Regions from separate parts of the Nocardiopsis sp. NPDC007018 genome, predicted to be linked through region 2. Evidence: riboswitches for the same ligand, from Rfam matches in the RefSeq annotation. Region 2 holds a riboswitch; the other holds the start of a gene.

Region 1 (11,550 bases), on a different contig from region 2:
ACCGGCTGGTCCACCTCCGCGTCGGTGAAGAACCAGGTCAGCATGGTGGCCATGTTGGGTTCGATCATGCCGACACCCTTGGCGATGCCGGTGAGGGTGGCGTCGCCGACCTTCGCGGTGGCGACCTTGGGGTGGGTGTCGGTGGTCATCATGGCCGCCGCCGAGCGGTCCAGGTCGGCCGGGGGGAACTCGGCGGGGAGGTCGGCGAGGTAGGAGCGCACCCGGTCCATGGGGTAGGGGCGTCCGATGACCCCCGTGGAGGCGATGAGGATCTGGTCGGGGTCGACCCCGGCGGCGCGGGCCACCCCGTCCCGCACCTCGCGCGCGTCGGCCGTGCCGATCTGGCCGGTGGCCACGTTGGCGTTGCGCGCGATCACGGTGACGCCCCTGGCCCGGCCGTCGGCGGCGGCCTCGCGGCTGATGCGGACGCTCGGCCCGGCGAACCGCGACTGGGTGAACACGGCGGAGACCGCCGCGGGGACCTCGGAGACGACCGTGAAGAAGTCGTCGTCGGGGTCCTTGATCCCGATGTTTCCGGCCACGCCGACGAAACCGGCGGGAACGGGGGTCTTGCTGCTCATCGTCCTCCTCGGAACTGCGTGTGCGCCAGCCTACTTCGCCGGACCCGCGCCACAGGAGGCCGGAGCCGGGCCGGAGCGGCACCCGGGCCGCGCCACGCCAGAACGGCGCGGTTACGGCCATGACCTGCGGGGGTTTCGTACTGTTCGGAGACGGCACGGGTGTGACAAGCCGGAGTGAACGGGGTATCCGCCGAGAAGTGGGGGAGACCGCTCGGGGGGAGGCGTGTTGTGCGTGATGGTGACTGGCTCACGGAGACTGGGGCGCGAATCCGTGGCGTCCTGAAGGTGATGGTGGACGCGGACTGGTTGCCGGGCGGGGCCGCCGTGGTCGGCACCGGCGGTATGTGGGAGTTCGTGGCGGTGGGCAGGACCAGCGGAGATCACGACACCGCGCCCGACGTCTCCTACGACGTCGCGAGCCTGACGAAGGTGATGGCGACCTGGCCGCTCGTCGGCAGGGCGATCGCCGAGGGGGTTTTGGACATCAACGCCCCCATGTCCGAATACTTTCCCGGGGAGGACCTTCCCGGGGCCTGGGTGACGACCAGGCAGATCCTCACGCACACGAGCCGGCTCAACCCCGTCGCGTGGATGGAGCGGTACGTCGGCACCGGCCAGGACCTGGCCGAGGCGATCCTCTCGGACCCGCTGGAGGAGCCCGGGTACGAGTACATCGACCGGGGTTTCATCCTGCTCGGCCTGCTCCTGGAACGCCTGTACGGCGCCAGCCTGGACCGGCTCGCCGACGACCTGTGGACCGATCTCGGCCTGCGCTCCACGGCCTACGGTCCGCTGGGGAGGTCCCCGGAGGTGGCGCCGACCGAGCGCAGGCTCGTCGGGGCGGCCCCCGCGTGGGGTGTGGTGCACGACGAGGCCGCGGCCCTGATGGGCGGTGTCGCCGGGCACGCGGGGGTGTTCAGCACCGCGATCGACCTGGGCGCCTTCGCCCGGGAGATGCTGCGGTTGCACGACGGCGAGTCCGGGGCGATCCCCGCGTCGTTCGTACGGGAGAGCTGGTCACCTCAGGTCGACGCGGGGGCGCGGTTGTCGCGGGGGCTGGCTTGGTTGGTCACCCCGGAGGGCGTGGTCTACCACAACGGGTTCACCGGGACGAGCCTGTTCCTGCACCCGCAGAGCGGGCGCTACGTGGGTGTGCTGACCAACGCGGTGCACTACGGGCGCGACCGGACCGGTCTGGTGGACCTGCGTTCGGCCGCGCGCTCGGCGCTCACGCCCCAAGCCCACGAATCGTCTCCGTGAGGTGGTCGAGCAGCGCGACCAGGCCTTCGGGCCCTTCGACGACGAGGTCGGCGCGGTCGGCGACCTCGGTCACCTCGTCGGAGGAGGAGCACACGGTGAGTCCGGGGACCCCGCGCGCGCGAAGGTCGGCCACGGCGGCGAAGGCGGGCAGGTCGCCGAGGTCGTCGCCGGCGTAGAGGACGCTCCGGGCCGCCCTCTCCTCCACCAGGGAGGTGAGGGCCCCACCCTTGTCCACACCCTGTGGACGGAGCTCGATCACCCTGCGCCCGGGCTCCACCCTGAGACCCGCGCGCTCGGCCAGCGCCGCGAGCGGAGCGGCCAACAGGTCCAGGGCCGCGTCGGGGTCGGCCGCGCGGCGCGTGTGCACGGCCAGCGACCGCCCCTTGTCCTCGATCCAGGTGCCCTCCGGGGCGCCGGAGGACTCCACCAGGGAGGGGAGCTCGGCCCTGACCAGGGCGACACCGGGCGGAGGATCGGCGGCCAGCACCCGGCCGTCCGACCAGCGCTCCGCGCCGTAGTGGCCGAGCACGACGATCCCGGGCACCTCGTCCAACCCGCCGAGCCGTACGGCGGTGGCGGCGGGACGACCGGTGACCACCGCGACGGTGCCCAACCGGGAGGCCAGGGCCGTCAGGGCGGCCACGATCCCGGGTTGCGGGGCGGAGTCACGGGGGTCGGCGACGATGGGCGCCAGGGTTCCGTCGAAGTCGAAGGCGGCCAGCGCCCGGGAGGGGGCGCGGACCAGGGCGTCGAGCGCGGCGCGCCCCGACTCGGTGGTCGGCGCGGTCGGACCGTCTGCTGGGGACGAGGGCATGCGGGGACCTTGTCACTGTCGGGTGCGGTGCTCCGTGGTGGCACCGGGCGCGTGCGCTCCCGGTGACGTCGACTCCTCGTCTACCCGTTCCGGGCGTGTCCCACCCGAGGGGGCGGCTCCGCGACCCTCGCGCGCGGCCCGGCGGTGCGCACTAGAGATGGATGCCCAACTGCCGGGCGTTGCGTTGGCGTCTGCGGTCGGCGCGCAGGCGGCGCAGGCGTTTGACGGTCATCGGGTCGAAGGCGAGCGCCTCGGGGCGCTCCACCAGACCGTTGAGGAGCTGGTAGTAACGGGTCGCGGAGAACCCGAACTCGTCTCGGATCGCCTGTTCCTTGGAGCCCTCGAACTTCCACCACTGGCGTTCGAAGGCGAGGATGCGCTGTTCGCGCTCGGCGAGGGCCGACTGACCGTCGTCGGACGGACCGATATTCGGCATGGGACACCCCCTGGACGGGTAATTGGTTTGTCCGGATCGGCGCGACTCATGCTAGCGACTCGACATGCCGGATGAGGAGCGGAAGACCCAGGACTGGCACCAGGGATACAGTTACGTCTCCTACCCCCCAGGCCACTTGTCCAAGCCTGAATCCTGTGCACATGACAGAATCGCGAGGGTCCGGGGAGGGCCCGGCGCAGCACCGACCGCAACGTTCGAGGGAGCCAGACGTGCTCGGGGGCAACAGCCGTAGCAGGACACACCAGCGCCACGTTGTGAGCGCCACGGCGGGGGCCTGCGCGGCGCTCGCCGTACTGGGACTGACGGCGGTTCCAGCCGCCGCCGACGACGTCCCCGACTTCCGACCGGACCAGTGGAGCCTGGCCTCCATCGGGGCCCAGGAAGCCTGGGAGACCAGCCAGGGGCAGGGCGTCACCGTGGCCCTCCCGGGGGTCTCCGTCGACGAGGAACACCCCGACCTCAGGGACAACCTGGTGGTCGACACCGAGTTCGGGGGCAACGGCGGCGACACCGACCTGGGCACGGCCATGGGGGCCCTGGCCGTCGGGCACGGGCACGGCATGGACGCGGACGGCGGTGTACTGGGCGTGGCCCCGGCGGCGCGTCTGCTGGTCCTGCCCACCGGCACCGACTCCTCGGGTTCCGGCTCGGCCGACACCGGGGACGCCGACGCCACGGCGGGAACGGAGTCACCCGGCGCCGACGCCACCGCGGCGGCCGCCGACTCCGCCGACCTCGCCGACGTCATCGGCTACGCCGTCGAGCAGGGGGCACAGGTCGTCCTGCTGCCCACCGAGGTCGACCAGGACGAGGACCTCCAGGCCGCCACCGCGTCGGCCACCCGCAGCGGCACCCTGGTCGTCGCCCCGGCGGGCGGCGAGGACGACCCCAACGTCCTCGCGGTGGGCGGTGTGACCGAGGAGGGGACGCTCCTGCCCGACTCCCCGCCCGCCTCGGCGATCGGGCTCCTCGCGCCCGGCGCGGAGCTGTCCACCGCCGGGCCCGACATGGGCCAGGTCGACGTGACCGGAACGCCCTACGCGGCGGCGGTGGCCGCGGGCGCGGCGGCCCTGCTCAACTCCGAGTACCCGCAGCTCGGCTCCGAGCAGCTCCGCGCCGCGCTGGTGGAGGGGGCGCAGCAGGGGACCGAGGGACTGTCCTCCCTCTACCTGCCCGCCGCCGTCGAACAGGCCTCCGGCGAGGCCCAGGACATTCCGCTCGTCGACGACGACCTGGTGCAGGACGACTCACCGACCGTCCCGGTGTGGATGTGGTTCGCGCTCGTCGGCGTGGTACTGGCGCTGATCGTCATCCTGCTGGTGCTGTGGGTGCGCCGGAGCACCAAGGACCCCTACGGGGTGGAGGCCGAACGGCGCGAGGAGGACCAGCGCCTCGCGGCCGAGCGGGCCGAACAGGCCAAGGCGGAGGAGCGCCCCTCCCGGAGGAAGAAGGGCGGGCGCCGCCGCAAGACGTAGCCGTCGAGACCTCCGCCGGGCCGTCGCGGCCCCGTGGTGAGGCGCCGGACCCGTGGGGGAGGGCCGTGGCAGACCGGGCGAAAGTCCCGTGACGCCACGGCTTCTCGTTGGTTAGGGTGCGTGCGGAACCACCCCGCCCCCCGGGGGACTCGAGTCGAGTCCCCGGGTCGGCGGGCGCCTCGTTCCGGTACACACCCTGACTCGGCACACACCTCGACGGCGGGAGCCACCATGGTCCGAACACACGACGGTAGCGCGGGCGACGCGGACTACGGGGTCATCTCCCGCACGTACACGGACCACCGTCAACCGGAACCGAGGATCGCCGCGCTGGTGCACGCGGCCCTGGGCGGTGCCCGGACGGTGCTCAACGTCGGTGCCGGGGCCGGGTCCTACGAACCCTCCGCCCTTGACGTCACGCCGGTGGAGCCCTCGTCCAGCATGCGCGCCAGACGCCCCGCGCACCTGGCCCCGGCGGTCGACGGCACCGCGGAGTCGCTTCCCTTCCCCGACGGCTCCTTCGACGCCGCCATGACCACCTTCAGCGTCCACCAGTGGTCCGACACGGCCCGCGGACTCGCCGAGGTCCGCCGGGTCACCACCGGGCCCGTGGCGGTGCTGACCTGCGATCCGGCCCTGGTGCGCGACTTCTGGCTGTACGACTACTGCCCCGAGGTCCTGGACACCGAGGCCCGGCGCTACCCGGCGCCGTCGGCCCTCGCGGAGGGGCTGGGCGGGACGACCACGGTCACCCGCGTGCCGATCCCGCTCGACTGCTCGGACGGGTTCAACGAGGCCTACTACGGACGCCCCGAGCTGTTGCTCGACCCCGGTGCCCGCCAGGCCTGCTCCGCCTGGAGCTTCGTCGACGAGGACGCGCACGCCCGCTTCCACGAGCACCTCACCCGCGACCTGCGCGACGGCACGTGGGACGCGCGCCACGGACACCTCCGCGAACTCCCCGAATGGGAGGGCTCACTCGTCCTGGTGGTCTCCACTCCGGACGGGCCCAGCGCGGTGTGACCGTCGCGTTCGGTCAGGGCGTTCCGACGTTCGGTGACGCACGAATGCGCGTGCATATGTAAGGCACGCGGAAAGCCTTGACGCGGGTGCGACGGGAGACAAGGCTTTGTGGAATGTCGCCCCTCGAAACGCCCTCTCTGCCCTCCCGAGGAGATAAGCGGGTCGTGTCCGACCCGATGGCACGCAATCTGGTCAACGGTCGCGTGCGCCTCTCCGACCCCGACCCGAAGTGGCCCTACCTGTTCCGCCAGGAGGAGTCCCGCATCCGGGGAGCCCTCGGCGACCGCGTACTGACCCTGGAACACGTCGGCTCCACCTCGGTGCCCGGCCTGGCCGCCAAACCGTGCGTGGACCTGGTCATGACGGTCGCCGACTCCGCCGACGAGTCCGCCTACCTCCCCGACCTGGAGAGGGTCGGGTACGCGCTGGTCATCGCGGAACCCGACTGGTTCGAGCACCGGGTGCTCAAGGGGCCCAACGTCAACCTCAACCTCCACGTGTTCGGCGCGGGGTGCGAGGAGGTCGACCGGATGCGGCTCTTCCGCGACTACCTCGCGGCGGACGCCGGGGCGCGCGAACGCTACACCGCCGTCAAACGCGAGCTGTCCGAGCGCACCTGGAAGCGCATCCAGGACTACGCCGACGCCAAGTCCGACATCGTCACGGAGCTCCTGGCCGAGGCCGAGGCATGGCGCGCGCGAACCCCGGGCCAGGGCTGAGACCCGCCCCGGGCGCGCCCGCGTGAGCCCCGGCGGTGCCGACCCGACACCGCCGGACGGCGTGGACACGGCGCGCCGACCGGCGGCCCGTCCCCCGCGACCACGTCCTGACCGATGACCACCGCCCGACCGGTCCTGAACCCACCGGGGCGGTGCCGGGCACCGATCCGCTTCGGGGCCCGGCCCGGTTCCGTCAGGGCGCGTCGTCCCGTCCCGGGCACGGGTGCCCCCGGCGTCCCCGCCTGCTCAGGCGCCGCCCACGCGCAGGGACCGCAGCTGCTCCTGGAACCACCGGCGCGGAGGCAGCGCCACGGCCGCCTCGGCCAGCCGCTCCCGGCGCTCCTTGCGTTCCGGAGCGGGCATCGACAGCGCCCGGTGCAGCGCCTCCGCGGTCTCCACCGTGTCGTAGGGGTTGACCAGCAGGGCGTCCGCACCCAGCTCGTCCGCCGCGCCCGCCTCACGTGAGAGCACCAGGACCGAGTCCCGCTCGGACAGGACCGGGCCCTCCTTGGCGACCAGGTTCATGCCGTCCCGGATCGGGTTCACCAGGAGCACGTCCGCGATCTGGAACGACGCCAGCGATCGCGGGTAGTCGTCGTTGACCTCCAGCACCAGCGGGGTCCACTCCGGCGTCGCGAACTCCTCGTTGATCTCCCTCGCGGTCCGCAGCACCGCGTCGGTGTACTCCCGGTACTCGGGTACGTCGCCCCGGCTGGGGTAGGCGAAGGCCAGGTGGGTGACGCGGCCGCGCCACTCCGGGTGCGCCGTGAGCAGCTCACGGTACGCCTCCAACCCGCGCACGATGTTCTTGGAGAGCTCGGTGCGGTCGACCCGGACGATGAGCCGGGTGTCGCCCACCGCCTCGCCCAGAGTCCGCCTGCGGTCGGCCACGGCGGGATCGGACGCGCTCTCCCGCAGGCCGGTCTCGTCGGCGCCCAGCGCGTGCACGCCCACCTGGACGACCCGGCCGCCGTGCTCCACGGTGCCCCGTTCGAGGTCGACGTCGGCGCGCAGGACCTCGGCGCAGCAGCGCAGGAACGCGTTCGCCCACCGCGGGCTGTGGAACCCCAGCCGGTCGGCGCCGAGCATCCCCTCCAGCAGTTCCCGGGCCACCTGGTCGGGCAGCATGCGGAAGTACTCCGGCGGGGCCCAGGGCGTGTGCGAGAAGTGCGCGATGCGCAGGTCGGGGCGGCGTGCCCGCAGGATGCGCGGCACCAGCGCCAGGTGGTAGTCCTGCACGGCTACGCGCGCGTTCTCGGCGGCGCCGCCCACGAGGGCCTCGGCGAAGGCGTTGTTGTAGGCGGTGTAGTCCTCCCACAGGCGTCGGAACTCCGAGCCGAAGGAGGGCGAGTTCGGGGTGTCGTAGAGCAGGTGCTGCACGAACCACAGGGTCGAGTTGGCCACCCCGGTGTAGGCGCCGGAGAAGGTTGTCTCAGGGAGTTCCAGCATGTGGACGCGCATGCCGTCGAGGTCGTGCGCGCGGTCCAGTCGGGCCCCGGGTGCCTCGGCGGCCGCCCGGCGGTCGGCGTCGGACAGGGCGGCGCACACCCAGAGCCCGTCGATCTCGGAGGCCACGGAGATCATTCCCGAGACCAGGCCGCCCCCGCCCCGACGGTGCTCCAGGGAGCCGTCGTCGGCGGTGGAGAAGGAGACCGGCCCCCTGTTGGAGGCGATGAGGATCTCGGCCTTGTCCACTGGTCGTCCTCTCGACGAAGGATGGGTCGTGGTTCACGCTCCCCCTAGGTCTCGCCTGGAGCCGGTGACCCCAAACCCCCTCGGGGGCAACGGTGGACACCGTCACACCCGTGGAGGAGCCGCCGTTCGCACCCCCGGAACGCACCGGCTTCCCGCCCCTGGCGGACACTTCCGTCTCACCATGTGGGAGAAGTTGTGTAATCCGGATCACCCGGCGTGGAAAACGGGTCGCATCCTCGGTTACAGTGACGGTGCGTTCTCGAAGGAGAACCGCCACAACTTCATATTGCTCATCCAGAGGGGTGGAGGGACCGGCCCTGCGAAGCCCCGGCAACCATCTCGACATGTGGAACCGCGATCACCGCGACCCGTCGAGACAGGTGCCAACTCCGGCCTGGGGTCAAGGTGGCCACCAGGAAAGATGAGGGGAGACGCCTCGCCATGGCGATTGCCGCCGCCGAACCCACCTCCGTCCGCGCCTTCGGCCCGGGAACCGCGCTGTCCTGTCGGGAGTGCGGGGAGCGCTACGAACTCTCGCCGATCTTCGCCTGCCAGTTCTGCTTCGGCCCCCTGGAGATCGCCTACGACTTCGGGACCGTCACCCGCGAGCAGATCGAGAGCGGCCCCAAGAACATCTGGCGCTACCGCTCCCTCCTCCCGGTCCCCGACAACGTGGCCGACCTGCCCAACATGAACCCCGGCCTCACCCCCCTCGTCAGGGCCGACCGCCTCGCCGCCGAACTCGGCCTGCGCTCCCTGTACGTCAAGGACGACTCGGCCAACCCCACGCACTCCTTCAAGGACCGGGTCGTCGCGATCGCCGTCGAGGCCGCCCGCACCTTCGGCTTCACCACGCTCTCGTGCTCCTCCACCGGCAACCTCGCCGGTGCGGTGGGCGCCGCCGCCGCGCGCGCCGGGTTCGACTCGTGCGTGTTCATCCCCGCCGGTCTGGAGGAGGGCAAGGTCGTGATGGCCGCCGTGTACGGCGGGAAGGTCGTGGCCATCGACGGCAACTACGACGACGTCAACCGCTTCTGCTCCGAGCTCATCGGCGACGAGGCCGGGGAGAGCTGGGGCTTCACCAACGTCAACCTGCGGCCCTACTACGCCGAGGGCTCCAAGACGCTGGCCTACGAGATCGCCGAGCAGCTCGGCTGGCGCCTGCCCGAGCAGATCGTCATCCCGATCGCGTCCGGCTCCCAGCTCACCAAGATCGACAAGGGCTTCCAGGAGCTGATCCGGGTCGGCCTGGTCGAGGACCGCCCGTACAAGGTGTTCGGGGCGCAGGCCACCGGTTGCTCGCCGGTCGCCCGCGCGTGGGCCGAGGGGCACGACGTCATCCAGCCGGTCAAGCCGGACACGATCGCCAAGTCGCTGGCGATCGGCAACCCCGCCGACGGCCCGTACGTGCTGGACATCGCCACCCGCACCGGCGGTTCGATCGAGCACGTCGGCGACGACGAGATCGTCGACGCCATCAAGCTGCTGGCCCGCACGGAGGGCATCTTCGCGGAGACCGCAGGCGGCGTGACCACCGGAGTCCTGCGCAAGCTGGTGCGCGAGGGCACGCTCGACCCCGAGGCGGAGACGGTCATCGTCAACACGGGTGACGGGCTCAAGACCCTCAACGCCGTCGACTCGGGCGTCACCGCCACGATCAAGCCGTCCCTGGAGGCCTTCAAGGCCGAGGGCCTGGCCTGATCCCCGGGCTCGCGCCCGCACCCACCACCCCGCGCAGCACCCACGTCCCAGGAGTACGAACACCATGAGCGTCAGCGTCCGCGTGCCAACCATCCTGCGCACCTACACCAACGACGTGTCGGAGGTGACCGCCGAGGGCGGCACCCTGGCCGAGGTCCTCGACGACCTGGAGGCCAACCACCCGGGCATCCGCGCCCGCGTGCTCGACGACAACGGCAAGGTCCGCCGCTTCGTCAACGTCTACGTCGGTGACGAGGACGTCCGCTTCGACCAGGGCCTCCAGACCGAGGTCCGGGACGGCCAGCAGATCTCGATCATCCCGGCCGTCGCCGGGGGCTGCTGACCCCGAGGCACCACACGGACGGGGCGGGCGCCGGAGGGCGCCCGCCCCGTCCGTGTGCCCGTCCCCTCGTAACCTGGGAGGAGGACTCTTCCGGGGATGAGGGTGGCGATGTCGGCGACGCGGTTGTTGGTGCTCGGTGTGGTGCGCATTCACGGGCGGGCGCACGGGTACCGGGTGGGCCGTGAACTCATGGGGTGGGGTGTCGAGGAGTGGGCCAACGTGAAGTGGGGGTCCCTCTACCACGCTCTGCGCAAACTCTCCGAACAGGGCAAGCTCCGTGAGTTCGTGGCCGAGGGGGAGGCGTCCGGCCGGACCTCCTACGAGGTCACCGAGGACGGTGAGGCCGAGTTCCACCGGCTCCTGCGCAAGGCGCTGAGTTCGACCGAGGACGAGGCCCTGCTGTGCGCCGGTGTCACCCTGATGATCGCGCTGACCCGCGCTGAGGCGATCGGCCTGTTGCGGCAGAGGTTGGCACGGTTGGAGGAGGACGAGGCCGAGCTGCGCGCGTCGATGGACCTGCCCGACTCCGAGTGGGGCAAGCCCCCACACGTGCGCGAGCTGTTCCGGTTCTGGTCGTACTCGCTCGACTCGGGCACGGCATGGACCCGGCAGCTGATCTCCTCCCTTGAGGCGGGGAGGTACGTCATGGCCGACGACGGACCCGACGACGGTCCCCGGCGGCTGGGACCGCTCCCGGTCTGAGCTGCCCGAGACCCCTGCCCGCTGCGGCGCTGCCCCGCACCGGGTCCCCTTCTGGGACCCACGCCCATGTATTCAAACTTGAACATCCCTTCGGGGTGGTGCATCATGTCCCCGTATTCAAGTTTTAATACGGAGGGATCGATGATCCGCACACAGGAGCTGACCCGGCACTTCCGGATCGGCAAGGAGACCGTCGAAGCCGTGCGCGGCGTCGACATCGAGGTGGCCGAGGGCGAGGCCGTCGCGCTCCTCGGACCCAACGGCGCGGGTAAATCCACCACCCTGCGCATGCTCACCACGCTTCTCGAACCCACGTCCGGGAGCGCCACCGTCGCCGGGCGCGACGTGCGCGCCGAACCCGCCGAGGTGCGCCGCCGGATCGGGTTCGTCGGGCAGGGCCACGGCGCCGGGGAGGACCAGCGGGTCCGCGACGACCTCCGCACCCAGGGCCTCCTGTACGGCCTGGACCGCCGCGCCGCGGGACGTCGATCGGACGCCCTGCTGGAGATGCTCGACCTCACCCCCGCCGCCGAGCGCGAGGTCGCCAACCTCTCCGGCGGTCAACGGCGCCGACTCGACATCGCCATGGGCCTGGTCCACCACCCAGATCTGCTCTTCCTGGACGAACCCTCCGCGGGTCTGGACCCCCACAGCCGGGCCAACCTGTGGGAACACGTCGCACGGCTGCGCGCGGAGTTCGGCACGACGATCGTGCTCACCACCCACTACCTGGACGAGGCCGACTCCGCGGCAGAACGGGTCCTGGTCATCGACCACGGC
Region 2 (11,550 bases):
CCCGGGTGCGCATGGAGCCCGGGTCGGACCCGGAGTCGGGCTCGGTCAGGCCGAAGCAGCCGATGGCGTCACCGGCCGCCATCCTCGGCAGCCACTCGTTCTTCTGCTCCTCCGAACCGAACTTGTGGATCGCGGCCATGGCCAGCGAGCCCTGCACGGACACGAAGCTGCGCAGACCCGAGTCCACCGCCTCCAGCTCCCGGCAGGCCAGGCCGTAGGCGACCGCGCTGGACCCGCCGCACCCGTACCCGTCCAGGTGCATACCGAGCACGCCCAGGTCGCCGAAGGCCTTGGCCAGGCCGCGCGGGTCGGGCAGGGTCCCGGCCTCGAACCAGTCGGCGACCTGCGGCAGGAGTTCCCGGGAGGAGAACTCCCGGACGGCGTCGCGGATGTCGCGCTCGGTGTCGGAGAGTTCGGCGTCCACCGCCAGGAAGTCGAGGGGGTCGGGGGCGGCGGCCTTGCGCTGGGAGTCGCTCATGGTGGGTGTCCCTTCGTGGTGCTGTGTGTACGGGGTCGGTGCCGGGGCGCGGGCCCGGCTCAGCCGACGTCGGTCTGCTGGACGGCGCCGCGTGCGAGCAGCGCCGTGACGTGGTCCGGGTCCAGGCCGAGTTCGGCCAGGACCTGCGTGGAGTGCTGCCCGAGCAGAGGAGGGGCGGTCATGGGGACGGGAGTGCGTTCCATCCGGAAGCCCGCCCGCACCTGTTCCAGGGGGCCCGCGGTGGGGTGCTCCACCGTGCGCAGGACGTCGTCGCCCCTGGCGTCGGCGGTGCGCAGGGCGTCCAGCACGCCCCGGACCCGCCCGGCGGGGACCCCGGCCTCGACCAGGACTCCCATCCAGTGTTCGGCGGGCCGCTCCCGCAGGGTGGCCGACAGCTCCCCGACCAGTTCGTCGCGGTGCGCCACCCGTTGCGGGTTGGTGGCGTACCTGGGGTCCCGCCCCAGGTCGGGGCGGTCGAGAGCGGTGCACAGGCGCTGGTACAGGGCGTCGTTCCCGGCGGCGATCACCACCTCCGCGTCCCGGGTCGGGAACACCTGGTAGGGGACGATGGTCGTGTGAGCGTTGCCGACCCGCGCCGGTTCGGTGCCGGTCACCAGCGCCTGCTGGGCGAGGTTGACCAGGCTGGACAGCGTCGAGTTCACCAGTGAGACGCTGATGTTCTCGCCCCGACCGGTCTGCCGGGCCCTCATGAGCGCGCCGAGGATGCCCACGGCGGCGTTGAGGCCGGTCAGGACGTCGGTGAGCGCCACCCCCACCTTGCTGGCCGGACCGTCGGCGGGGCCGGTGGTCGCCATCAGCCCGCTCTCCGCCTGCACGACGATGTCGAAGCCCGGTCGGGTCGAGGGCTCGTGCTCGGGCCCGAACCCGCTCACCGAGCAGTACACGACCGCCGGGTTGAGGGTGCTGATCCGCTCGTAGCCCAGACCCAGCCGGTCGATCACCCCGGGCCGGAAGTTCTGGATGACCACGTCCGAGGCCGCGCACAGCTCCCGGACGGCGGTCAGGCCCTCGGGGTCCTTCAGGTCCACGGCCAGGCTGCGCTTGTTCCGGTTCACGGACAGGAAGTAGGCGGCCTCACCGGGGGAGTGGTCCGCACGGTGCTCCTCGGTGGGTTCCGCGTAGGGAGGGCCCCAGGAGCGGGTGTCGTCGCCGCGGCCGGGCTGCTCCACCTTGACCACCTCCGCGCCCATGTCCGCGAGGAGCATGGTGGCGTAGGGCCCGGCGAGTACCCGGGACAGGTCGGCGACGCGTACCCCGGCAAGGGGGAGCGGCGCGCCCTCCCCGGAGCCGGGGGCGGGCTGGGGGCCGTTCTCGTTCATGGGGGGTCACTCCTCGCCGTCGGGACGGACGGTGCCGTCCGGTTCCACGGAGCCGCCGGGCAGCTGGTCGCCGTCCCGGAGCTGGTAGTAGGTCTCCAGGCAGCGGCGCAGTGCGGTGGTGAGCGCGGCGCCGGACTGGCCCGCGTAGCGCGTCTGGACCCGCCGGACGATCTCCGCGATGTCCTCGGTCACCGAGGCGCCCTCGACCAGGGCGCGGAAGAAGTCCCGGGCCAGGTCGGTCAGCAGGGTGGTGTCCGCGGCCACGATCCGGCCGTCCGCGGAGTCCACCGCGAGCACGACACCGAGCCGCTGGTACTGGGAGTGGCTCGCCACCGAGTCGGGAAGACGGGCGTAGCCGGAGATGAGCACAACCCTGGGGTTGCGGAGAAGCTGCTGAACACGGTCGTCGCCGTACAACGGAAGATGCACCTCTTGTCTGCGGGCACGCGAAAACTCCAACGGACTGGAGTCTCGCGTCTGAAGGGCGGCCGGGGGAAACCGGACACCCGCGACGTGAGGGCAGTTCTCGATCAGTATGGCCCAGCCGGGACCTCCGGTGTCAAGGCGGGGGTGGTCCAGAGCACACGGACACGCGGATGCGCGCCTCGGGAACCCTGTGTTACATTTCGGCACAGGTCACGAGTACCAGCGACAAGCCCCGGCTAGCTGGTCGGCAACCCTCCTTCCGCGGTGGGGTGCCCCGGGTGAGGACCAGGTCCCGACACGACCGTGTCAGACAAGCGCGGACCCCTGAGGAGCGGCCGTCATCGGCCACCCCGTGGGTCCCCCGACCCACGAAGAGGTGCCCCATGACCACCGTCATCCCGTTCGACTCCACCCGCTCCAGCCGTTCCGCCGCTCGCGCGGCGGGCGCCGAGGCCCGCACCGGCTGCTCGATCGTCGCCGCGCAGGACGGGGTCCCCCTGGTCACCGGTGAGCGCGTCGACTACGCCAACTTCGACTACGCCGCCAGCGCCCCCTGCCTGACCAGCGTCGCCGAGGCGCTCGCCACCGCCCTGCCGTACTACGCCAGCGTCCACCGGGGCGCCGGACACCACTCGCAGGTGAGCACCGACGCCTACGAGCGGGCCCGCCGCAGCGTCTCCCGGTTCCTGGGCGTGCGCACCGAGGCCGACGAGCACGGTTCCGCCGACGCCGTCGTGTTCGTGCGCGGTACCACCGACGCGGTCAACCTGCTGGCCCGCGCCGTCCCCGAGGGCTGCACCGTGGTGGTCTTCGCCTCCGAGCACCACGCGAGCCTGCTCCCCTGGGAGCACCCGGCGTCGCGCGCGGGCGAGGTGGTCCGGCTGCCGCTTCCCGCCTCGCCCGAGGCCGCCGTCACCTCGGCCCGAGCCGCGCTCGCCGCGGCCCCCGAGGGTCCCCGGCTGCTGTGCGTCACCGCCGCCTCCAACGTCACCGGCGAGATCTGGCCGGTGGAGGAACTGGTCGAGGCGGCCCACGCCGAGGGGGCCCGTGTGGTCGTGGACGCCGCCCAGTACGTGCCGCACCTGCCCTTCAGCCTCTCCGGAACCGGTGCCGACTACGTGGCGCTGTCCGGACACAAGCTCTACGCGCCCTTCGGCTCGGGCGTGCTCGCGGGTCGCGCCGACTGGTTGGGCGAGGCCGCGCCCTACCTCGCGGGCGGGGGAGCGACCCGCCGGGTGACCGAGCACGACGTGAAGTGGAACGACCTGCCCGCCCGGCACGAGGCGGGCAGCCCCAACGTGCTGGGGGCCGTGGCCCTGGCGGCGGCCTGCGACACCTTCACGACCGAGGCGCTTTCCCTCCAGCACATCCGGGAGGCGGCCCTGCTGGAGAGGCTGCGCGCGGGGCTGGACGAGATCGCGGGCGTGCACGAGCTGTCCCTGTGGGACGCCGAGCACCCCCGGGTCGGCATCGTGTCGTTCGTGGTCGACGGACTGCCCGCCGACCTGCTGGCGGCGGCGCTGTCGGCCGAGTACGGGATCGGGGTACGCGACGGCCTCTTCTGCGCCCACCCGCTCACCACCCACCTGCTCCCCGAGGGCCACGACCAGGCCGTGCGCGCGAGCCTGGGCGTGGGCACCACCGAGGAGCACGTGGACCGGCTGGTCGGGGCGGTCGCCGACCTCGTGGCGCGGGGCCCGCGCTGGGAGTACGCCGACTGCGACGGCCGACTCGCCCCCGTTCCGGACCCCCGCAACGTCCTCTGACGCGGCCGCCCGTGTCCGGTGTGTCGCGAATGAGGCGTTTCGGGACCTCGTACCCAAGGGGCCATGCGACGCATGAACCCACATACGACGCACTAGGCCACATTTCACGCCGGGGTGTGCCGGGGATCACGTTCTCAGGCGGTACTATCGGGCCCTGACGGTGGGGCGCGCCGTCGCCGGACCCGACCGGTCCGCACCGGCACCGCGTCCCGCCTCCCGCGAGCGAACCGGCTGGGGGAGCGTGATCGTGACGGACGTCCGAGGACCCAAGGCAGGGCCCCTCACGGCCGTGTTCCGAACCACCGAGCCCCCGCGCGTGCCCGAGCAGCCCTCCCGGGTGGTCAGCCTCGGCGCGCGCGGCTGCCCACCGCCCGACCCCGCCGAGACGGAACGGGTCCGTCTCCACCAGGCCTTCCTCGGCCGCGTCGTCGACTACCTCTGCGCCGACGCCCGCGTACGCCAGTTCGTCGACTGGGGGTGTCCGGTGCCCGGTACCGCCGAACGGGTCCGCGGTGCCCACGCCGACGCCACCGTCGTCCACCTGGCCCCGACCGGGACCGCCGGTGTCCTGGCCGCCCCCGCGCGCAACAGCGCCGTCCTGGCAGGGGAGACCACCGGCGGGGCCGACGCCGCGCTCCGGCGCCTGCACGGCAGCGGCCTGGTCGACTTCGACCAGCCGGTCGCCGTGCTGATGACCCGACCTCACACCGAACAGGACCCGCCCAGGGGCCTGGACACCCTGCACTCGATGATGCGCGGCGGCGGATACGTCGCCCTCACCTCCACGGCCCCCCGCGTCGTCGCCGAACGCGCCTTCGCCCCCTTCCTCCCGGTCGAACCGGGGGTCGCCGACCTCACCTGGTGGCCCTACCCGGATGATGACGTGTCCGACCCCGGGTGCGGGACCCTGGGCGGGCTGGGCCGCGTGCCCGGGCGAGGAGGGGGACAGCCGCGATGGCGCTGAACTGGAACGCCGAGATCCTGGCCCAGATACAGTTCTACTGGGACTTCTCCCTGTGGCCCCGGCTGGAGGGGCTGACCGACGCCGAGTTCCACTGGGAGCCGGTCCCGGACTGCTGGACCGTGCGCCAGCTGCCGGACGGCCGCCACGCCCCGGACGGCTCCTACCCCGAGCCCGATCCGCCGCCGGTCACCACCATCGCCTGGCGCCTGGGGCACATCGTGGTGGACGTGCTGGAGGCCCGGATCAACTGGCACTTCGGCGACCGCACCGCCAACCGCGACACCATCGACTGGCCCTCCACCGCGGCCGAGGCCCGACAGCGTCTGCGCAGGGCCTACCTCACGTGGGTCGCGCACGTCCAGGAGCTCGACGACGACGCGCTGGCCGCGCCCGTGGGCGGGGCGGAGGCGCCCCAGTGGGCCGACTTCCCCCTGGTCGTGCTCCTGCTGCACCTCAACCGCGAGTTCATCCACCACGGTGCCGAGGTCGCCCTCCTGCGCGACCTCTACCGAGCCCGCTACGGGCAGGCGCCCGACACCGGGCCCGCGCCGGTCACCTAGGGCCTGTTGTGTGGATCATTCCGCCCGCCCGTCGCCCTCCACCACCCTCAAGGGACGCCTGGCGGCGCGGTGTTCTCACGGTGCCAGGCTGCCTCTCGCTGCGCCGATGAAGCTCGGACAGCCAAACCCGGGCTGACCGTCGCTCATCGTCTTGCGAGAGATGGCCTGGCGGCCGCTCGCGGAGCTGGCGGCTCCGCCGCCAGAAGGCGAAAGCATCCACAAAACACACCCTAGAGCACCTGTAGCGGGTCCACCCGCACCTGCACCAGGTGCTCGTCCCGGCGCGCGCTGCGCGCTGACGCGGCCGCCTTCAGCGCCCGGGACAGCTCGCCCACCGCGCCGCGCGGCACCCGCAGCAGCGCCCGCTCGGTCACCCCGCCGTCGTCGCCGGTCCGCGTGTCCACCGGAACCGGTCCCAGTACCTCGGCGGACTCCGGCAACCGGATCTGGTCCAGCAGCTCCCGCACGTGCTCCGGGGCGCCGGTGATCGAGGCCATCGACACCGCCGGGGGAAACCCCAGCCCGCGCCGCTCCGCGAGCTCGCGCTCGGCGAACCCGGCCGGGTCCCAGCGCACGAGCGACTGCACCACCGGCACGGACGCGTCGGCCGCCACCACCACGGTGCCGCCCGGCCGCACGAGCGCGGCGGCGTTCAGCCAGCGGCGTAGCGCCTCCTCAGAGGCGCGCAGGTCGGGACGGTTGAGCAGCGCCCAGCCGTCCAACAACACGGCCGCGGCGTATCCGCCGTCCGGAACCACCGGCTCGGCACCCGGGGTGGACACCACCAGCGACGGCTTGTTCGGCACCTGGGCCAGGACCTCGTCCCGACCGGAGGTGCGCACGGTCAGTGAGGGGAAGGCCCGGCCCAGCTCCTCGGCGGTCCTGCGATCGCCGACCACCACGGCGCGCATACGGGGCGAGCCGCACTCGGAGCAGGTCCACCGTCCGGCCACCCGACCGCACCACCCGCACGAGGGGACGGCGTGCGCGTCACGGATCGCCAGCGGCCCGCGACAGGCCTCGCAGCGCGCCGGTTCACGGCAGCCGGCGCAGGCCAGGGCGTTGAGATAGCCCCGGCGCGGTACCTGGAACAGCACCGGACCCTCGCGGGCGCCCTCGCGCGCCGCCTTGAGCGCCAGGCTCGGCAACCGCGCGGTGCGCGCGGCCTCGTCCCGGGCCAGCTCGTGGTCGTCCCCGGCGGGCCGGATCACCGGAGCCCGCCCGCGCAGCGTCGCCCGGTCGGCCACGAGCGGCTGCGCCCAGCCCGACTCCACCAGCAGCTGGGTGTCGGTGGAGCGGGTGTGTCCGCCGAAGAGCGCCCCGGCTCCCGACATGTGCGCGCGCATCGCCAGGACGGTGCGGGCGTGCGGATAGGGCGCGCTCTGGTCCACATGGACGTCGTCGCCGTCATCCCACAGCACCACCAGCCCCAGGTCGCGCACGGGAGCCAGCAGGGCCAGACGCGAGCCCACCACCACCCGGGTCCGCCCGTGCAGCACCGAGAGCCAGCGCCGGTAGCGCGGCGTGGGGCCCAGGTCGGCGGGCAGGGCGGCGTGGCGCCCCTCACCCAGGCGGCGGGTCAGCGCGGCGTCCACGGCCCGCACGTCGCGGCTGTTGGGGAGCACGATCACGGTGCCGCGACCGGCGTCCAGCGCGGCCTCGGCCGCCACGGCGATCGCGTCGTCCCACCCCGGCCCGGGCAGGGCGTTCCAGACCGCGCGGGCCGCACGCCCCTCGCGCAGGGCGGCCACGAACCCCGGCCCGTCCGGATAGTGCGCCCAGGGGCCGGGGCCCGTGTCGGCGTCCTCCCGCTCCGGGGGGTCGGGCGGCTCCGGCGGCTCCTCTCGTTCCACCCTGATCCTGCGCGGCGGTATCGCCAGCTTGGCGACCTCGTTGAGGGTGCCCGCGTAGCGGTCGGCCACGGCCCGGGCGAGTTCCAGGACCTCGGGGGAGAGCACCGGCTCGGCGGAGACCACCGAGTCCAGGTACAACAGCTGGCCGCCGAAGTCGGACGTCTCCACCCGCTCGGCGATCAGCCCCGACAGCAGGCGCCCGTGGAACCACACCTTCACCCGGCAGCCCGCGACGGCCTGCGCGTCCTGGTCGGCGGACACCCGGTAGTCGAAGTAGCGGTCCAGGTGGGGCAGCGGGGTGTCGACGATGACGCGCGCCACCGACAGGCTCCCGGCGGGCCGCCGCGCCTCGGGCCGGGCGGCCTCCTGGGCCCGGGCCTTGGCGAGCGCCTTGGGGTCCAGCAGCTCCGACACGTCGAAGAGGCCGTCGTCGGGTGGGCCGGGCTGTGCAGTCATCACCCTTGGTTTACCAGAAGCCGCCGACAACACCGCCGTTCCCGCTCGGGAGCCCCCTCGGGTACTGGTAGAACAGTGACCCGTACGCGCAGCGGAGGGGGAACCGAACATGAAGCTCGTCTTTGCCGGAACACCAGAGGTGGCGGTGCCCTCGCTCCGGGCGCTCATCGCCTCCGAACACGAGGTCGCCGCGGTGGTCACCCGACCCGACGCCCGCTCCGGTCGGGGGCGCAGGATCTCGGCGAGCCCCGTCGCCGAGGTCGCGGAGAGCGAGGGCATCGAGGTCCTCAAACCCGCCAAGGCGGGCGACCCAGAGTTCCTGGCGCGCCTGGCGGAGATCGCCCCCGACTGCTGCCCGGTGGTGGCCTACGGCGCGCTCCTGCCGCAGTCCGCGCTCGACGTTCCCGCGCACGGCTGGGTGAACCTGCACTTCTCCCTGCTGCCCGCCTGGCGCGGCGCGGCCCCGGTCCAGCACTCCGTCCTGCACGGCGACGACGTGACCGGCGCGTCCACCTTCCGCATCGTCAAGGAACTCGACGCCGGGCCGGTCTACGGCACGCTCGCCGAGACGGTCCGCCCCACCGACACCAGCGGCGAGCTCCTGGGGCGTCTCGCCGAGTCCGGGGCGGGTCTGCTGCTCCGCACGATCGACGGCATCGCCTCCGGTGAACTCGCCCCCGTGCCGCAGCCCGACACCGACGTCTCGTACGCGGGCAAGCTCACCTCCCTGGACGCGGAGCTCGACTTCACCGCCCCCGCTCAGCGGGTGGACCGCGTCGCCCGCGCCTGCACGCCCGCGCCGGGCGCCTGGACCACGTTCCGGGGCACCCGCCTGAAGCTGGGCCCGGTCCGTCCGGTCACCGACGCCGACCGGCCCGACCTCGAACCCGGTCAGCCGTTCGCGGACAAGAGGAGGGTGGTGGTCGGCACCAGCACCCACCCGGTCGAACTGGGTCGTGTCCAGCCCCAGGGCAAGAAGGAGATGGACGCCGTGGACTGGGCCCGCGGCGTGCGTCTCGCCGAGGACGACCGACTCGGCCGCTGAGCTGCCGTACTCTCGGACCTGGCGTGCGTGAACGCGCGTCGGTACCCGTCCCCGGCTTGTTGAGGCAGAGCACACGTTGAGCGAGCAGTCCCGGTCCCGGCACCAGCGTCCCCGTAAGGGCGGCAGGCCCAGGCAGGGCGGTGGGCACCGGTCCGGGCCGCCCCAGCCCCGCGATCCCGCCCGCCGCGTCGCCTACGACGTGCTGCGCGCGGTGGAACAGCGCGACGCCTACGCGAACCTGCTGCTGCCCGCCCTGCTGGGCGAGCGCGGCATCCACGGGCGGGACGCGGCGCTGGCCACGGAGCTCACCTACGGCACCCTGCGCCGCCAGGGCACCTACGACGCGATCCTGGGGACCTGCGTCGACCGTTCGCTGTCCTCCGTGGACGCCGAGGTGCTGCCACTGCTGCGCATGGGCTCCCACCAGCTGCTGTCCACCAACATCCCGCCGCACGCCGCCGTCAGCGAGACCGTGGACCTGGCCCGCCGGGTGGTCGGCCAGCACCGGGGCAAGTTCGTCAACGCGATCCTGCGCAAGGTGAGCGCACGCGACCTGGACGCGTGGGTCGCGATCGTGGCCCCCGACCGCGAGCGCGACCCGAGCGGATACCTGTCGGTGGTCGAGAGCCACCCGCGCTGGGTGGTCAAGGAGCTGGCCCGGGCGCTGGGGGAGCGGTCCAGGGACGGCCTCGTCCAGACCGAGAGGCTGCTCACGGCCCACAACGAACGCCCCCGGGTGACCCTCGTGGCCAAGCCGGGTCGGGCCAAGGTCGCGGACCTGGAGGAGTCCGGCGCGCTGCCGGGCCGCTACTCGCCCTTCGCCGCCTACCTCCCCGAAGGCGACCCGGGGCTCCTGCGCGAGGTGCGCCAGAACCGGGCCGCCGTCCAGGACGAGGCCAGCCAGCTGGTCGCCCTCGCACTGACCCGGGTGGACGCCGGGGGCAGGGACGCGCTGTGGCTGGACATGTGCGCGGGCCCGGGCGGCAAGGCGGGCCTGCTGGCCAGCCTCGCGGGCCAGGGCGGGGCCCGGCTGGTGGCGTCGGAGGTCCAGCCAGCCCGTGCCGGACTGGTGGCCAAGGCGGTCCGCCGCGCCCCCCGTGACGCGGGCCGGGCCGTGGTCGCCGACGGCACCCGCCCCGCCTGGCGTCCCGGCGTGTTCGACCGCGTCCTCGTGGACGTGCCGTGCACGGGCCTGGGCGCGCTGCGCCGCCGTCCCGAGTCCCGGTGGCGCCGGACCCCGGAGAACGTCACCCAGCTCGCCCCGCTCCAGCGCGACCTGCTCACCCGCGCGGTCGAGTCGGTGCGTCCCGGCGGTGTGGTCGCCTATGTGACCTGCTCCCCGCACCTGGACGAGACCGACGGGATCGTGCGTGCGGTGCTGGCCGAGCGCGACGACCTCGAACTGCTGCGCGCCCCCGACTACCTGGACGAGGTCCCCGACCTCGCGGCGGGCCCGGAGGGGAAGTACGCGCAGTTCTGGCCGCACGTGCACGGCACGGACGCCATGTTCCTCGCCCTGCTGCGCCGCACGCCGGAGTAGCCGAACCGCTCCCCGCCCCCGGGGTCACGCCCTGGGGGCGGGACCCGGGTCATCACGAATCTACGTCGTAAAGGTCGCGGTCAGTCGGTGCCGAGGGAGACCACCGCGCAGATCATGCACGAGTTGCCCGCCTCGCGCAGCAGGTACCGGTGCGCCTCCGCCAGGACCTCGTCGCCGCGCGCGTCGCGGTACGACCACCGCACGGCCGCCCACACCAGGCGCTCGGTGAGCTCCTCCATCCCCCGCAGCTCGGGAACCGCGTCGACCATCCCGCGCTCCCGATACCGCTCCGCCGCTCCGGCGAAGGCCTCCCGGACGTCCCCGGGAGAGGCCACCGCCACGCTCTCCACGTCGCCCGCCACGTAGGCCGGATACCCGTACCTGGCCGCGACCCCCTCCATGTCGCCCCCCACCAGCTCGCGGCCGTAGCCCTCCAGGAAGTCCCGCAGCCCGTCCTCGTCCAGCATGGCTCCCCCTCGATCGGTGCCGCCCCCTTGGAACCCCTGCCCCGAACCAGCCCCGATACACTGCCCGACGTGGCAATCCAGATCTCTCCCAGCATCCTCAGCAGCGACTTCGCGCACCTGGCCGACGAGGCGGCCCGCGTCCCGAGCGCGGACTGGCTGCACGTCGACGTCATGGACGGACACTTCGTCCCCAACCTCACCCTCGGCCTGCCCATCGTGGAGTCCCTCCTCAAGGCGACCCCCACACCGCTGGACTGCCACCTGATGATCGAGGAGCCCGACCGCTGGGCGCCCGCCTACGCGGAGGTCGGCGCGGGCAGTGTCACCATCCACGCCAAGGCCGCCGACGCCCCCGTGCGCACCCTGCGGGAGATCCGCCGGCACGGCGCGCGCGCCGGCCTGGCCCTGAACCCCGCCGAACCGGTCGACCCCTACGAGGACCTGATCGGCGAGATGGACATGCTCCTGCTCATGACCGTCGAGCCCGGTTTCGGCGGCCAGCGCTTCCTGGACCTCGTACTGCCCAAGATCCGCCGCGCCCGCGAGCTCCTGGACAGCCGTGAGGCCTCGGTCTGGCTCCAGGTCGACGGCGGGGTCAGCGACGAGACCATCGAGCGCGCCGCCGAGGCCGGGGCGGACGTGTTCGTGGCGGGTT

The links. Region 2 has a riboswitch for S-adenosylmethionine ahead of ABZ635_RS01490 (aminotransferase class V-fold PLP-dependent enzyme). Riboswitches for the same ligand answer to the same signal wherever they lie in the genome.
Region 1: it holds a riboswitch for S-adenosylmethionine, as region 2 does, so the genes downstream of both, thrC (threonine synthase) here and ABZ635_RS01490 (aminotransferase class V-fold PLP-dependent enzyme) in region 2, are expected to answer to the same signal.

The regions. Positions count from the first base shown of each region.
Region 1 is NZ_JBEYHA010000001.1:193,145-204,694, forward strand. Features, by position in the region: gene argJ (bifunctional glutamate N-acetyltransferase/amino-acid acetyltransferase ArgJ) at 1-581, opposite strand, end outside; gene ABZ635_RS00965 (serine hydrolase domain-containing protein) at 870-1,841, shown strand; gene otsB (trehalose-phosphatase) at 1,810-2,655, opposite strand; gene ABZ635_RS00975 (DUF3263 domain-containing protein) at 2,807-3,091, opposite strand; gene ABZ635_RS00980 (S8 family serine peptidase) at 3,367-4,587, shown strand; gene ABZ635_RS00985 (class I SAM-dependent methyltransferase) at 4,819-5,610, shown strand; gene ABZ635_RS00990 (GrpB family protein) at 5,724-6,329, shown strand; gene ABZ635_RS00995 (trehalose-6-phosphate synthase) at 6,576-8,024, opposite strand; SAM riboswitch class I at 8,312-8,452, shown strand; gene thrC (threonine synthase) at 8,466-9,725, shown strand; gene ABZ635_RS01005 (ubiquitin-like small modifier protein 1) at 9,790-10,068, shown strand; gene ABZ635_RS01010 (PadR family transcriptional regulator) at 10,177-10,770, shown strand; gene ABZ635_RS01015 (ATP-binding cassette domain-containing protein) at 10,912-11,550, shown strand, end outside.
Region 2 is NZ_JBEYHA010000002.1:91,280-102,829, reverse strand. Features, by position in the region: gene ABZ635_RS01505 (acyl-CoA dehydrogenase family protein) at 1-478, opposite strand, end outside; gene ABZ635_RS01500 (CoA transferase) at 538-1,818, opposite strand; gene ABZ635_RS01495 (DUF3870 domain-containing protein) at 1,825-2,235, opposite strand; SAM riboswitch class IV at 2,453-2,567, shown strand; gene ABZ635_RS01490 (aminotransferase class V-fold PLP-dependent enzyme) at 2,628-4,010, shown strand; gene ABZ635_RS01485 (SAM-dependent methyltransferase) at 4,300-4,974, shown strand; gene ABZ635_RS01480 (DinB family protein) at 4,965-5,534, shown strand; gene ABZ635_RS01475 (primosomal protein N') at 5,765-7,843, opposite strand; gene fmt (methionyl-tRNA formyltransferase) at 7,953-8,888, shown strand; gene ABZ635_RS01465 (transcription antitermination factor NusB) at 8,965-10,428, shown strand; gene ABZ635_RS01460 (hypothetical protein) at 10,509-10,895, opposite strand; gene rpe (ribulose-phosphate 3-epimerase) at 10,965-11,550, shown strand, end outside.